Regions from separate parts of the Vibrio sp. Vb1574 genome, predicted to be linked through region 3. Evidence: predicted binding sites of a transcription regulator. Region 3 holds the regulator's gene; each other region holds the start of a gene.
The links. Region 3 encodes PurR, which represses purine synthesis genes. Its sites were predicted from a motif close to TNANGNAAACGTTTNCNTNA; they were not measured.
Positions count from the first base shown of each region.

Region 1 (4,538 bases), on a different contig from region 3:
TATGGATATTCGACCTGTTGTTGCAGCAAGATGGCTTTGACCAGTATGCGGTATTTTCGCGCCTGAGAGCCGATTGAATCGACACGGTTGAGTAGTAGCTCGACTTTGGGAATCAGTAGTTGATGACGTGTTTGTTGTGTTGAGATTTCTTGGCGTTGCCATAACAAGCTTGCGAGCGTCACGCTACAAACTGCAAGTATGGCACACAAGCTATAAGCAAAAATCAGCTTGAAGTTCTTATTCCTCGCAACCTGAGTTGGGATAACGCGTCGATGGCTTTTCGCTGGTGGCACCAAACGAATATTGGCAGGGTTAAGAAAGTAGCCTTTGCGGGGGTAAGTGACTAAAAGCTTAGCGGCATCGTATTCGGGTAAGTACTGCTGTAGCAGGGCACGTAAGGTGCTAATGCGGTTCGTGAGCACATTCTTAGAGATGAACTTGCTCTGCCAAATGGTTTCAATAATGGTGTCAGCAGAGAGTGGGTGGCCAACGCTTGTTAACAGCAGTTCTAATAATTCAATGGTGCGAGGTTCAAGATCAATCGCGATAACATCTTGATGAAGGGTCTGTGTCTTCGGGTTATAGATCAGCTCTCCAATCGCAATACAACTGTGAGTCTGTTTAGCTTGTTGCAGAAAGTCGCGCATACCGTACCGATCTATTTGGAAATCGCGAAGTATTATATAGCGATTGGAGCGCGAAATCTTATAAATCGCGCTTCAATCATTATCAAAAATTTATGAACCGTAGGTCACGGAATAGCGGTGCGGTTTGTGGTTCATCGCTAACACGACATTGAGTGCAAACGCCCCCAAAATTGAAAGGCCAATCACTTCTGGTGTGACAAAGAAGAATGAAGCAAACAGGATACATGCATCGATTGCCATTTGGCTTTTGCCAACTGAAATGCCAAATTTGTCTTGGATAAACAAACACAGCACGTTAAAGCCACCCAAGCTGGAGCGATGTCGGAATAGGATCAGCATACCGAGCCCCATTAAAAGCCCGCCTGCGACGGCGCAATAAACTTCATTTACCGATTCGAGCGAGATTAGCAAATAAAGATGATCGGCAAAGATAGAAACCAACGCGCCAGAAATGGCACTATTAATGGCGAAATGACGGCCGAAGCGTTTCCATGCTAGTAAGTAAAAAGGACTGTTTGCTAAAAAGTACAGCACACCAAAGGTAAAAGGTGTAAATTGGCTAATAAGCAGAGCCAATCCAGTCGTGCCTCCCGTTAGAAGGTTCGCGGATTGGAGAAAGAAAACGCCTTGAGCTACTAAAAAGGTACCCGTGAGAATCGCTATCCAGTCTTCTTTTAATGAGTGTTTTTCCATCAATATTGCAGTCATTAGTGATAAATAAGGCGTGCATAGTAGTAAAAAGATGATCTTTTCGGTAGCTAGAGGGTAAAATTTACGGTAAACCTATGTAATTGCTGTTTTACAGGGTGTAAAGCACAAATTTGACAGGCAATAGATTGTCGTTATGCGATTGCAATGCTGGCATGATAAACATTGCTTGTCATCATGAAAAAACTGCATGAGAAAAATTGTAAATTTCTCTTTATGACCTAAATCAAATTATGTAGAATGCGCGCCATTAGGGTGACGAAAACGTTTGCGTCGGGTCATTCAACAGTTTTTTTGCAACTTTCAGTACTAATCTGAGTCAGGAGATACAGATGCTTAAGCGTGATATGAACATCGCAGATTACGATGCGGAACTGTTCGCAGCTATCCAGGAAGAAACTCTTCGCCAGGAAGAACACATTGAACTTATCGCTTCTGAAAACTACACAAGCCCACGTGTAATGGAAGCGCAAGGTTCTCAGCTAACGAACAAATACGCTGAAGGCTACCCAGGTAAGCGTTACTACGGCGGTTGTGAGTACGTAGATAAAGCTGAAGCACTAGCAATTGAGCGTGCATGCCAACTATTTGGTTGTGAGTACGCTAACGTACAGCCTCACTCAGGTTCTCAAGCAAACAGCGCAGTTTACATGGCGCTTCTTAACCCTGGCGATACAGTTTTAGGCATGAGCCTAGCGCACGGTGGTCACCTAACTCACGGTTCACCAGTAAACTTCTCGGGTAAGCACTACAACGTTATCCCTTACGGTATCGATGAAGCTGGTCAAATCAACTACGACGAGATGGAACAGCTAGCACTTGAACACAAACCTAAGATGATCATCGGTGGTTTCTCTGCTTACTCGCAAATCGTTGATTGGAAACGCATGCGTGAAATTGCTGACAAAGCAGGTGCTTACTTATTTGTTGATATGGCGCACGTAGCTGGTCTTATCGCTGCCGGTGAATACCCAACACCAGTACCGCATGCTCACGTGGTAACAACAACGACGCACAAAACACTAGCAGGTCCTCGCGGTGGTCTTATCTTGTCAAATGCTGGCGAAGATATGTACAAGAAATTGAACTCAGCAGTGTTCCCTGGTGGTCAAGGTGGCCCTCTAATGCACGTTATCGCTGGTAAAGCAGTAGCGTTCAAAGAAGCGATGGAGCCAGAGTTCAAAGCTTATCAAGCTCGCGTAGTGAAAAACGCAAAAGCAATGGTTGGTCAGTTCCAAGAGCGTGGCTACAAAATCGTATCTAACGGTACAGAAAACCACTTGTTCCTTGTTGACCTAATCGACAAAGATATCACTGGTAAAGACGCAGACGCGGCACTAGGTGCTGCAAACATCACTGTAAACAAGAACTCAGTACCAAATGACCCACGCAGCCCATTCGTAACGTCTGGTATCCGTGTAGGTACGCCAGCGATCACTCGCCGTGGCTTCACTGAAGAAGATGCAAAAGAGCTAGCAAACTGGATGTGTGACGTTCTAGATAACATCGGCAACGAAGAAGTTATCGAAGCGACTAAACAGAAAGTGCTAGAAATTTGTAAGCGTCTACCGGTTTACGCCTAACTGTTCTTCATAGAATGAGTCGATTTCGGTGTCGAACATACTCATTTGCTCGCGTAAACTCCGTGTGTTCTCCTAGAACTCGACTCGTCTATTTTGAACATTGATATACTAAAGGTCCTCAATTGAGGGCCTTTTTTGTTTGTCTGGCGTTTGGAATGAGATATAGCGAGAGTGTGTGATAAGGGGGTGGCTACCAACACTGTCCCTTTTCAATATATCCAAACCACGTCATTCCGACGAGCCTAGGCGAGATCAGGAATCTTGTTGAGGCACACTCTTTTACTCAGAGTTTCCCTAAAAATCATCAGTATTCTGAAAACAGATTCTGAATCACGCTCGTTCCTCGCTGTTCAGAATGACGGTGGTAGAATGGCTTTTTATCATCATTTGCCAGATGCAAAAAAGGTTGGCACTGAGCCAACCTTTCTTTTCAAAACAAGCTTTTCAAAACAAGCGAGAGCTTATTTAATCTCGATACCTTGAGCCTGCATATCGGCATGGTAAGAAGAGCGAACAAATGGACCACACGCTGCATGCGTGAAGCCAAGTTCTAGTGCAACTTCTTTTAGCTCGTCAAACTCTGATGGTGGAACGTAACGTTCTACTGGCAAGTGGTGACGGCTTGGCGCTAGGTACTGGCCTAGAGTCAGCATCGTTACGCCGTGTGCGCGTAGATCTTTCAGTACTTCGATGATTTCTTCTTTGGTTTCACCAAGGCCCATCATCAAACCAGACTTGGTCGGTACATCGGGATGCTGCTCTTTGAACTTCTTAAGGAGCTCAAGTGACCATTTGTAGTTCGCACCTGGGCGAGCTTTACGGTAAAGACGTGGCGCGGTTTCTAAGTTGTGGTTGAAGACATCTGGCGGATTGTCTTTCATTAGATCAAGCGCTACATCCATGCGACCACGGAAGTCAGGAACCAGTGTTTCAATCTTAATATGCGGGTTTAACGCACGGATCTCGCGGTTACAATCGGCAAAGTGTTGTGCACCGCCGTCACGCAGATCGTCACGGTCGACAGAAGTGATTACTACGTATTTCAGCTTCATATCGGCAATGGTTTTCGCCAGTTTTTGAGGCTCTTCTGCTTCCGGTGGTAATGGGCGGCCATGAGCAACGTCACAGAAAGGACAACGACGAGTACAAATAGCACCTAAGATCATGAAGGTTGCTGTACCGTGGTTAAAACATTCCGCTAGGTTCGGGCAAGATGCTTCTTCACATACGGAGTGAAGTTTATTCTTACGCATCGCCGCTTTGATGTCTTGAATTCGTTGGCTGTCGGCTGGTAGCTTGATCTTCATCCAATCAGGCTTACGTAGCACTTCTTTCTGCTCTGTAGGCATGTTCTTTACGGGAATCAATGCCATTTTATCGGCGTCACGATATTTAACGCCTTTTTCCATCTGGATTGGTTTGCTCATGCTTTATTACCTTGAGAAGGTGCTTCTGTGCTGAATTCTACTTGCTCATAATCGAGCAAAGTAACGAGTTCTTCTATTAATTGTTTTTCTACGGCTTCTACATTGTCTGGGCCGCCAAATTGGCTGACCTGAACCATTTCCATACCTTCATAACCACAAGGGTTAATACGCAG
Region 1 is NZ_JAWOTC010000051.1:18,956-23,493, forward strand. Features, by position in the region: gene R7O12_RS21295 (transcriptional regulator) at 1-647, opposite strand, end outside; gene R7O12_RS21300 (YitT family protein) at 738-1,340, opposite strand; gene glyA (serine hydroxymethyltransferase) at 1,688-2,938, shown strand; gene lipA (lipoyl synthase) at 3,400-4,365, opposite strand; gene lipB (lipoyl(octanoyl) transferase LipB) at 4,362-4,538, opposite strand, start outside.
Region 1: glyA (serine hydroxymethyltransferase) is a predicted target of PurR. The motif match lies at 1,612-1,631, and genes of this name have one in related genera.

Region 2 (4,538 bases), on a different contig from region 3:
CTGATTGTTGCGCCGAAAAGTTTACCGATTGTGATACTTCATCCCATGATTGAATATCTGGGAATAAGATGGATTGATTCATCGCTTATTGACCTTCAAGATTCTTTCTTAGTTCTCTGAGAATTTGTTTGGCACCAGGACGTAAGCCACGCCAGAGCATAAAGCTTTCCGCAGCCTGCCCAACTAACATTCCAAGACCGTCATACGCATGAGCGGCACCATTCTCTTTTGCCCATAAGTTAAAGCTCGTCACCCCTTTGCCATAAATCATGTCATAGCTTGTACTGTTAGCGGCAAAGATGGAGGATGAAATAGTCGGCAGTTCACCACTAAGAGAAGCGGATGTGGAGTTAATGATGACATCATACTCTTCATCAATACTTGCCATCTCTTTGGCGAGGATAGGACCGTGAGAGACAAACAGCTCTGCGAGCTCTTGTGCTTTACTAAAGGTACGGTTGGTAATGGTTAAAGAGGTCGGCTTTTGATCGAGTAGTGGCTTAATAACACCACGAGCCGCACCACCAGCACCAATAATTAGGATTCGCGCACCTTCCAATACAACCTGATGCTGAAGCAGATCTTGCACTAAACCTGCACCATCAGTGTTGTCACCGATGATTTCACCATCGTCTAACTTCTTGAGGGTATTTACCGCGCCTGCTAACTGAGCCCGTTCTGTCAATCGACTAGCAAATTGATAAGCATCTTCTTTAAATGGCATAGTGATGTTGCACCCCTTGCCACCTTCAGCAAAAAACACCTTCGCCGCGTCAATAAAACCATCAACAGGTGCACTTTCTGCGGTATACACCAAAGATTGATTAGTTTGACGAGCAAACAAGGTGTGAATGAATGGCGACTTACTGTGTCCGATAGGATTACCAAACACGGCATAGCGATCGATTTGCTGGGTCATTTCCTTACCTTTGTTCCTTACTTAGATATAGAGAAAACAGGGCCACCTGATTACAGATGACCCTATCACTATCTATCTATATAGAAAAGGAGATTCCGTGCTTACCACTCTCGGGGCGTTAGGTATCGCTCGTAAAGTTCAGCTTCTGGCGATCCCGCTTCTGGCTCGTAGCAGTACTCCCAGCGAGCGAGCGGCGGCATTGACATCAGAATCGACTCAGTACGCCCACCACTTTGTAAACCAAATAAGGTGCCACGGTCATACACTAAGTTGAACTCTACGTAACGGCCGCGACGATATAGTTGGAATTCACGCTCACGCTCACCATACTCGATCTCTTTACGACGAGAAACGATCGGCAAATAAGCCTGGCAATAGCCTTCACCGACGGCTTTGATGTAAGCAAAACACTTATCAAACTCCCACTGGTTTAGATCATCAAAGAACAAACCGCCAACACCGCGAGTTTCATTACGATGTGGTAGGAAGAAATATTTGTCACACCATGCCTTATGCTCTTGGTAAACATCGTCACCAAATGGTGCACAAAGCTGTTTTGCAGTGTCGTGCCATGATTGGCAATCTTCTTCAAATGGGTAGAACGGTGTTAGGTCAAAACCACCACCAAACCACCAAATTGGGTCTTCGCCATCTTTTTCTGCAATAAAGAAGCGGACATTGGCGTGTGAAGTCGGTACATAAGGGTTTTTAGGGTGAATAACCAAAGAAACACCCATCGCTTCAAAACGACGACCCGCTAGCTCTGGGCGATGCGCTGTCGCAGATGCTGGCATTTCTTTCCCTTCCACATGCGAGAAGTTCACGCCTCCCTGCTCGAAAACAAGGCCATCACGCAAAACACGTGAGCGACCACCGCCACCCAGACGCTCTCCTTTTTCACGTTGCCATGCATCTTCGACAAAGACGGCCTTTCCATCTTCTTGTTCTAACTGCTGACAAATGGAGTCCTGAAGTGACATCAAGAACTGCTTTACGGCGTGCTTATCGATCGCTGACATACGTTATTACCTATTACGTGAAACCTAATGATGGCTGGCTAGCAGGGTTAACCCTGTCTTAATATTTGTGAAGTTTTGGCGTCACGAATCTCGCTGGGTTTATCACGACCGCTGGTCTCGCCACGAAGAATGGCGACCAGCTTATCACCCAACTGCTCTTCGACTTCTTCCGTGGTCATACACGGTGGTAAGCCGGAAAGATTCGCGCTGGTAGAGGTTAACGGCTTTCCGAATGCATTACACATTTTTTGCACCAAAGGATGATCAGTCACACGAACCGCAATTGAATCAAACTGCCCTGAAACCCAGTTGGATACTTTATCGCTCGCTGGCATGATCCAAGTGTATGGGCCTGGCCAAGTGGCATGAACAGTCTGTAATTGTTCTTCAGTCAACTGAGATTCATCAATATAAGGCAAGAGCTGATCATAACTTGCCGCGATGAGAATCAGCCCTTTTTCTACCGGACGCTGCTTGAGCTCTAATAGCTTTTGAATTGCTTCTGGGTTATCTGGATCACATCCGACACCAAAAACCCCTTCTGTTGGATAGGCAATCACTTCGCCTTGCTTGAGTGCGTTGAGCACTTGTTCAAAGTTATCCACCGACTACTTCCTATTTGTTTGACTGTGTTGTTTTCACTAAGTGTACAAATATTCATTCTCAGACACTAAAGCAATTTTTTTATAAAATGTATCAATAGCGCCAACAACAAGACGCAAACGTTTGCTTGAGATAAAAATCCCCGTATAATGCGCACAAATTTATAGCTCACCTAATTTTTTGCAGCTTAAAGGAGTTTGAGATGAAAGTCGGTATCATCATGGGTTCTAAATCCGATTGGCCAACCATGAAACTAGCAGCATACATGCTAGATCAATTTGGCGTGCCTTACGAAACAAAAGTCGTGTCAGCACACCGAACTCCTCAATTACTGGCTGACTACGCTAGTGGCGCAAAAGAACGCGGCATCAAAGTTATCATCGCAGGCGCAGGTGGTGCAGCCCACCTACCAGGTATGGCGGCGGCGTTTACTAGTTTGCCAGTGCTTGGGGTTCCCGTTCAGTCTCGTGCACTGAAAGGTATGGATTCACTGCTTTCTATTGTACAGATGCCAAAGGGAATTGCGGTTGGTACATTGGCGATTGGCGAAGCGGGCGCAGCAAACGCCGGTATCCTAGCAGCGCAAATCCTAGGCACTCATGATGAAAACATCATGGCGAAGGTAGAAGCATTCCGTAATGAGCAAACGGAAACAGTTCTCGCAAATCCAAACCCTGCAGAGGATTAATCAGATGCATGTACTGGTTCTTGGTGCGGGTCAGTTGGCTCGTATGATGTCTCTGGCTGGTGCGCCACTGAATATTCAAATTTCAGCTTACGATGTCACCAGCGGTGATGTCGTTCACCCTTTAACTCAACAGGTACTTGGCCATGGCTTGGAAAATGCGATTACGCAAGTTGATGTGATTACTGCCGAGTTCGAGCATATTCCACATGACGTGCTCAAGGTTTGCGAAGCGAGCGGCAAGTTCCTACCAAGTACGCAAGCCATCAAAGCAGGTGGTGATCGCCGTATTGAAAAAGCACTGCTTGATGATGCCGGCGTGCGCAACGCGAAATACTACGTCATTGAAACTCGTGAAGACTTTGACCGCGCAATTGAACACGTTGGTATGCCAATGGTTCTGAAAAGTGCATTAGGTGGTTACGATGGTAAAGGCCAATGGCGCTTAAAAGAAGCTTCTCAAGTCGACGACATTTGGACTGAGATGTCGGAGTGCATCGCGGCAACACCAACTCAAGCGATTGTTGCTGAAGAGTTTGTTCCTTTTAACCGCGAAGTATCACTGGTTGGTGCTCGAAGCAAAGATGGCAGTGTGGAAGTGTATCCTCTGGCAGAGAACGTCCACACCAACGGTGTATTGAGTCTTTCTACTGCGATTGATGCGCCAGGGTTACAGGAACAAGCAAAGCAAATGTTCACGGCAGTCGCAGATAGCCTAGATTACGTTGGCGTATTAGCGCTTGAGTTCTTTGATGTCGATGGGGCACTTTTAGTGAATGAGATTGCTCCACGCGTGCACAACTCTGGTCACTGGACACAGCAAGGTGCAGAAACGTGTCAGTTTGAAAACCATCTGCGCGCAGTGTGCGGCTTACCATTAGGCAGTACGAAATTGGTTCGTGAAACCTCAATGATTAATATTCTTGGTGAAGACACACTACCAGAAGCATTGTTATTAATGGATGGTTGCCACATTCATTGGTATGGCAAAGAGAAACGTGCAGGTCGCAAGATGGGACACATCAACGTGTGTGGCGACTACCCAGGAGAATTGCACCGTAGGTTGTGCGCTCTGGCAGACATCTTAGACCCAATAGCTTTCCCAGCCGTGCAAGCGTTCGCTAAACAGCCTCAACACTAACGTTTGGCAGCAAAAAAACAAAAAAGGGTCGCACGATGCGACCCTTTTCAATTCCTTTAATTCATTTACCCTTGCTGGGTGTGCTGACACTTACGATTAGCACATTGCAATTTCACACCACTGGCAAGTTTCTTCTCCACCAACAGAGTAAAACCACACTCTTCGCATCGC
Region 2 is NZ_JAWOTC010000054.1:27,003-31,540, reverse strand. Features, by position in the region: gene R7O12_RS21860 (DUF1488 domain-containing protein) at 1-82, opposite strand, end outside; gene aroE (shikimate dehydrogenase) at 86-919, opposite strand; gene hemF (oxygen-dependent coproporphyrinogen oxidase) at 1,021-1,938, opposite strand; gene R7O12_RS21845 (L-threonylcarbamoyladenylate synthase) at 1,986-2,543, opposite strand; gene purE (5-(carboxyamino)imidazole ribonucleotide mutase) at 2,744-3,229, shown strand; gene R7O12_RS21835 (5-(carboxyamino)imidazole ribonucleotide synthase) at 3,234-4,367, shown strand; gene R7O12_RS21830 (type I DNA topoisomerase) at 4,433-4,538, opposite strand, start outside.
Region 2: purE (5-(carboxyamino)imidazole ribonucleotide mutase) is a predicted target of PurR. The motif match lies at 2,653-2,672, and genes of this name have one in related genera.

Region 3 (4,538 bases):
TGGCAGCATACCTATTTGGCTAGTGAGATAAAATCGACCTACAGACATCGGTGTTAAGCCCATCAGTAAGTTGATTAGAAAGAAAGGGAATACAGGGATTAGACGCAAGGAAAATAGATAAAAAGCTCCGTCTTTTTCGACACCTTGATTAATTGCGTTGAGTTTATTTCCGAATTTGTTTTGTACCCAGTCACGCAATAAGTATCGGCTGCTCAAGAAGGCCAGTGTTGCCCCCATAGTGCTAGCGAAAGAAACCAGTAGCAAGCTTGTCCAAAAACCAAATAAGGCTGCACCAAGTAAGGTGACTACTGCCGCTCCTGGGATAGAAAAAGCGGTAATTGCAATGTAGGTAAAAAAGTAAATCGCAGCCGAGAATACAAAATTCTGATCGATGTATGTAGTTAGTGCTTCTTGTTGGGCTTTTGCATTCTCTAAGGTTAAATACTGGCCAAAGTTAATACCTAAAAAGACGATAGCCGCTAGTAGGATGAGACCTAATATCAGTTTCTTATTCATAATTTTGATTCCAATTTGGGATATATGTAATAAGACAGTAGGAAAACCGAAAAAATTTCACAAAAAAACCGCAGATTAGACTGCGGTTTTACAAGATAGTTTTTAGGCCGACTTTTATTGGAGGCCGTTCATCAACTCATCTCGGCGAGCTTGAGGTACCACACTCCAATGAGTGCCGTTGATAGCACCTTCTAGTGCCCATAGCAACTCAATGTTGACGGTTGCAGAGTGCGTATCTCTTATCGCTTTATAGGCGTTAAGCGCACCTTCCTCTTCAAGCTTCTCTACGGATTCGATGCCGGCTTTTTTTAGCATGCGCTCGGTAGCCAGTCGTAAGTTAGGCAAATCTTTCAAACGGTTAGGCTTTGTACTTGCTTGCTGTTCTTTCTCAAGCTTTGCCTTTTTCAATGATTGATTCGCTACTTCGATTAAGCGTTCGCTTGATTCCCATAAATCGCTGGAAATAGCGTAGTACTTTGTAACGACTGGAAAGCCACGTTTTTTATAAACGTAAGGCTTTAGCCCTTGTTTCTCGAAGTCAGATGAAGTTTTTTGGTCTGCTCTGATATGAAGCTGATTGTTTACCACTAGTGCAAACATTGTTTCATCAGCGAATAGTCCGAAGCCACCAAACATTGAGCGCGACTTGATATTACCAAGTGCCTCAAATAGCTTCATAGAGTCTTTGAGTATCGGTTTATCCATGTTTTGTTATCTCGGTGTAATTAATATTACGCCACCAAAAGTCAGGTCCGAGAGAGTAGCAAACATGCGTAAAAACAATGTCATTACAGAGTAAAGTCATTGCTTACACACTTGCCATCGGTAACCCCGCTACCTTCCATATCGTAATATGGTTCAGGCCGGAGGCTTTGCGTCCCACTCTTTCGAATGGTTTGCCCTGTGCGTGACACAATGAGCATACTTCTTATATTGAATTAACATCACGGTTTAGCGTTAAAAGTGTGATTTCGGTTCAATAAAAATGATAGATTGAATGCTCTATTTTGCATATGGAAAGGTGCAAATTGGCCTTTGAAAAGGAGTTCTTAATATATATTACATTTATATAAAACAGGGAGTTAACGTTAGTCAATTGTTATTAGAGTGGTGTGAAGTATTAGAGAATGCTTAATTTTTCCAAAAAAATAAGCGCCCCTGTAGAGCGCTTATTTAACACGGTTAAATACAGTGAAATTTAGTTCATTTTTTTCACAGTATTTCGAATTACAAGCTCAGGTTGCATCTCGAAAATTCGTTTTTCGTGTTCTTTATCTTTGATACGCTCAAGTAGAATTTCGAATGCATTTTTACCAACACGACGTTTAGGTTGGTGGATAGTCGTTAGCGGTGGAGAGAAGTATTCTGCAAGCTCGATGTTGTCGTAGCCGATCACTGAAATATCTTCAGGAATTTTGATCCCGTTTTGTTGCAAGCGGCTCATTAGGCCTAGAGCCATTGTGTCGTTAAAACAGAATACCGCCGTCGGGCGCTTGTCCATTGCGGTAATTTTATCTGCAACTAATACGGCCGTATCACATTCAAAGTTACCTTCAAGGATCCAGTCTTCATTTACAGCTAGGTTCGCTTCGCTCATTGCGCGACGGAAACCTGCAATGCGCTCTTGGCAAGCAAGCTTTTCAAAATGACCGCTTAGACAAGCGATATCCGTATGACCATTGTCAATCAGATGTTTGGTTGCAATGTAGCCACCTTCTTCTGAGTTATCCATGATCTTGTCTGCTTGTGAGCTCTCTGGGCCCCAATCCATGACCACTTTAGGAATGTCCGCATGACGGTCAAGCATCTCTTTTAGTTCTTCGGTTAAGTCAGAACACATCACTAGGATGCCATCAACGCGCTTTTCAGCCAGCATACGAATGTAATCGCGTTGTTTTTCGTAAATCCCGCCTGTGTTACATAAAATCAGAGTATAGCCTTGGCGGTAACAGTAGCTCTCAACGCCATCAATCACTTCTGAGAAAAATAGGTTAGTTGATTGAGTTACTAACATGCCAATCGTACGAGTTGAGTTGCATTTTAGGCTGCGTGCAACGGCACTTGGCGCGTAATTCAGCTCGTCAACGGCTTTCATTACTTTTTCTTGCGTTGCTTCTGCAACGAAACGCGTTTTATTGATAACGTGCGAAACTGTCGTAGTGGAAACGCCGGCTAAGCGAGCAACGTCTTTTATCGTGGCCATAAATGGTGTCCTGTATCGAGCTACTGAAATATGTCGTATTGGATGTACCTGATGCTCTAATGGTTTCACACCTAGCAATATAAAATTGGCGCTAAGTGTCTCGGCAGCGGTTGATCCAAGTGCGACAAAAGGGTGCGTAGCAGCATCGGTCGATGAATTTTATCTTTTTTCTATCTGATGAGAAATTGCCATCAACCTGTTAAGAAAACACAAAAACCGCTATATTTCAGCGGTTTACATATAAATCATATTTAATCGTTTGCGCTCACATTTTAGCCCTATGTGGACTGACTAGCAATGTTTTCAGCACGAGATTTGTGTATTTGAAGTCACATTTTGACTGCTAAATAACCAAGCGTCTTTGCGCTAAGTTAAGGCAAACGAATATTATACCCAAGTTACTTACAATTGGTCACTTTCGGCATACAGGAAGCCCGATAGGCAGGCTCCCTAAAAATAGGCGGCAATTATTCACCAAGAAGGTAGGCGCTGTCTAGTTTACAAAATGCAACTAATAGTTTCGCGACACTCGAGTAAAATCCAAATTCGTCGAATTGTTTACATTTGTCTGAAAACTGAGGTAACCAAGACATCAATTGTTGCTGGATAAAGTCGTTTTGTTTAACGAAGGCTTCTTCCATGTGTTTTTCTTGTTCAAGCTCGTTTGAGCGGATAATCATGTTCCCGAGAAAGTCGAGCTCAACGGCTAAGTGATCCGCAGGTTCCTTTAGGTTTTCGTCTACTTGAACGCCAAATTCAGCCATCAACTTTTCCATTTCCTCAGCTGGCTTGTCATTCAGTAAACCTGATTCACCAATGTATATGGATGCGTAAGGAAGAGCGCCGTATTTTTCTGTCTTCAAAAACAGTTCACAAAAGTCAGCTGCAAGCTCTAGTTGTGCATCTTCACGATCTTGTAACCGATTCAATGCATCAACTAGGCTATCAACGGCTGGTTTTAGCGACTCATTTTCACCTAAACCTGCGAGAAAACTGCGAATTTCAACACTGTGATAGGCTTCCAATTCTTTCTCTGTTAGTTCTTTTGCGAACAAGCTCGAAAACCACCAGTAAATTTCAGCGCGTTTTTCATTAAAAGCTTTCACTTCTTGCATTTTGGGCTCCTGAATGATGCTTCAAGTCATGCATCACAAAGTCAATTAGGGATATCCCCTAAGTGTAATCAATTAAAATGAATAGCAGTAACTATAATTGTTATGTTTTATGGTCAAAAATGACCGTTTATTAATAGCAATGGGCAAGCTTGTTTTGAATCAATAAAAACGCTAAATCTTGCGTTTTAATGTATCTATGACTAGAAATGTTACTAGTTATGAATAGAATACGTCTTGGATAATAAGAAGACAGAAAAGTGGTGTAAATGAGCTATCACGTATTAGTCGTAGAAGATGATGTTGTAACTCGTAGTAAGCTTGCGGGATATTTCCAAAATGAGGGCTACCAAGTCAGCGAAGCAGAGAGTGGCGCAGAAATGCGTGAAGTTTTGCAAGCGGGCGATGTAGACCTGATCATGCTGGATATTAACCTGCCTGGTGAAGACGGCCTGATGCTTACTCGTGAGTTACGTAGCCAATCGGATATTGGTATCATATTAGTAACAGGACGCACGGATAGCATTGATAAAATCGTAGGCCTAGAAATGGGTGCTGACGATTATGTGACAAAACCTTTTGAACTGAGAGAGCTGTTAGTTCGCGTTAAAAACTTGCTGTGGCGTATTTCAGCGGCGCGCAGTGGCAGCTCGAAAGCGAATGAAACCAGTGAAGAGCACATTGTGCGCTTTGGGGAGTGGACATTC
Region 3 is NZ_JAWOTC010000059.1:2,949-7,486, forward strand. Features, by position in the region: gene R7O12_RS22415 (TVP38/TMEM64 family protein) at 1-516, opposite strand, end outside; gene R7O12_RS22420 (TfoX/Sxy family DNA transformation protein) at 631-1,221, opposite strand; cyclic di-GMP riboswitch class I at 1,338-1,427, opposite strand; gene purR (HTH-type transcriptional repressor PurR) at 1,715-2,719, opposite strand; gene torD (molecular chaperone TorD) at 3,187-3,834, opposite strand; gene torR (two-component system response regulator TorR) at 4,101-4,538, shown strand, end outside.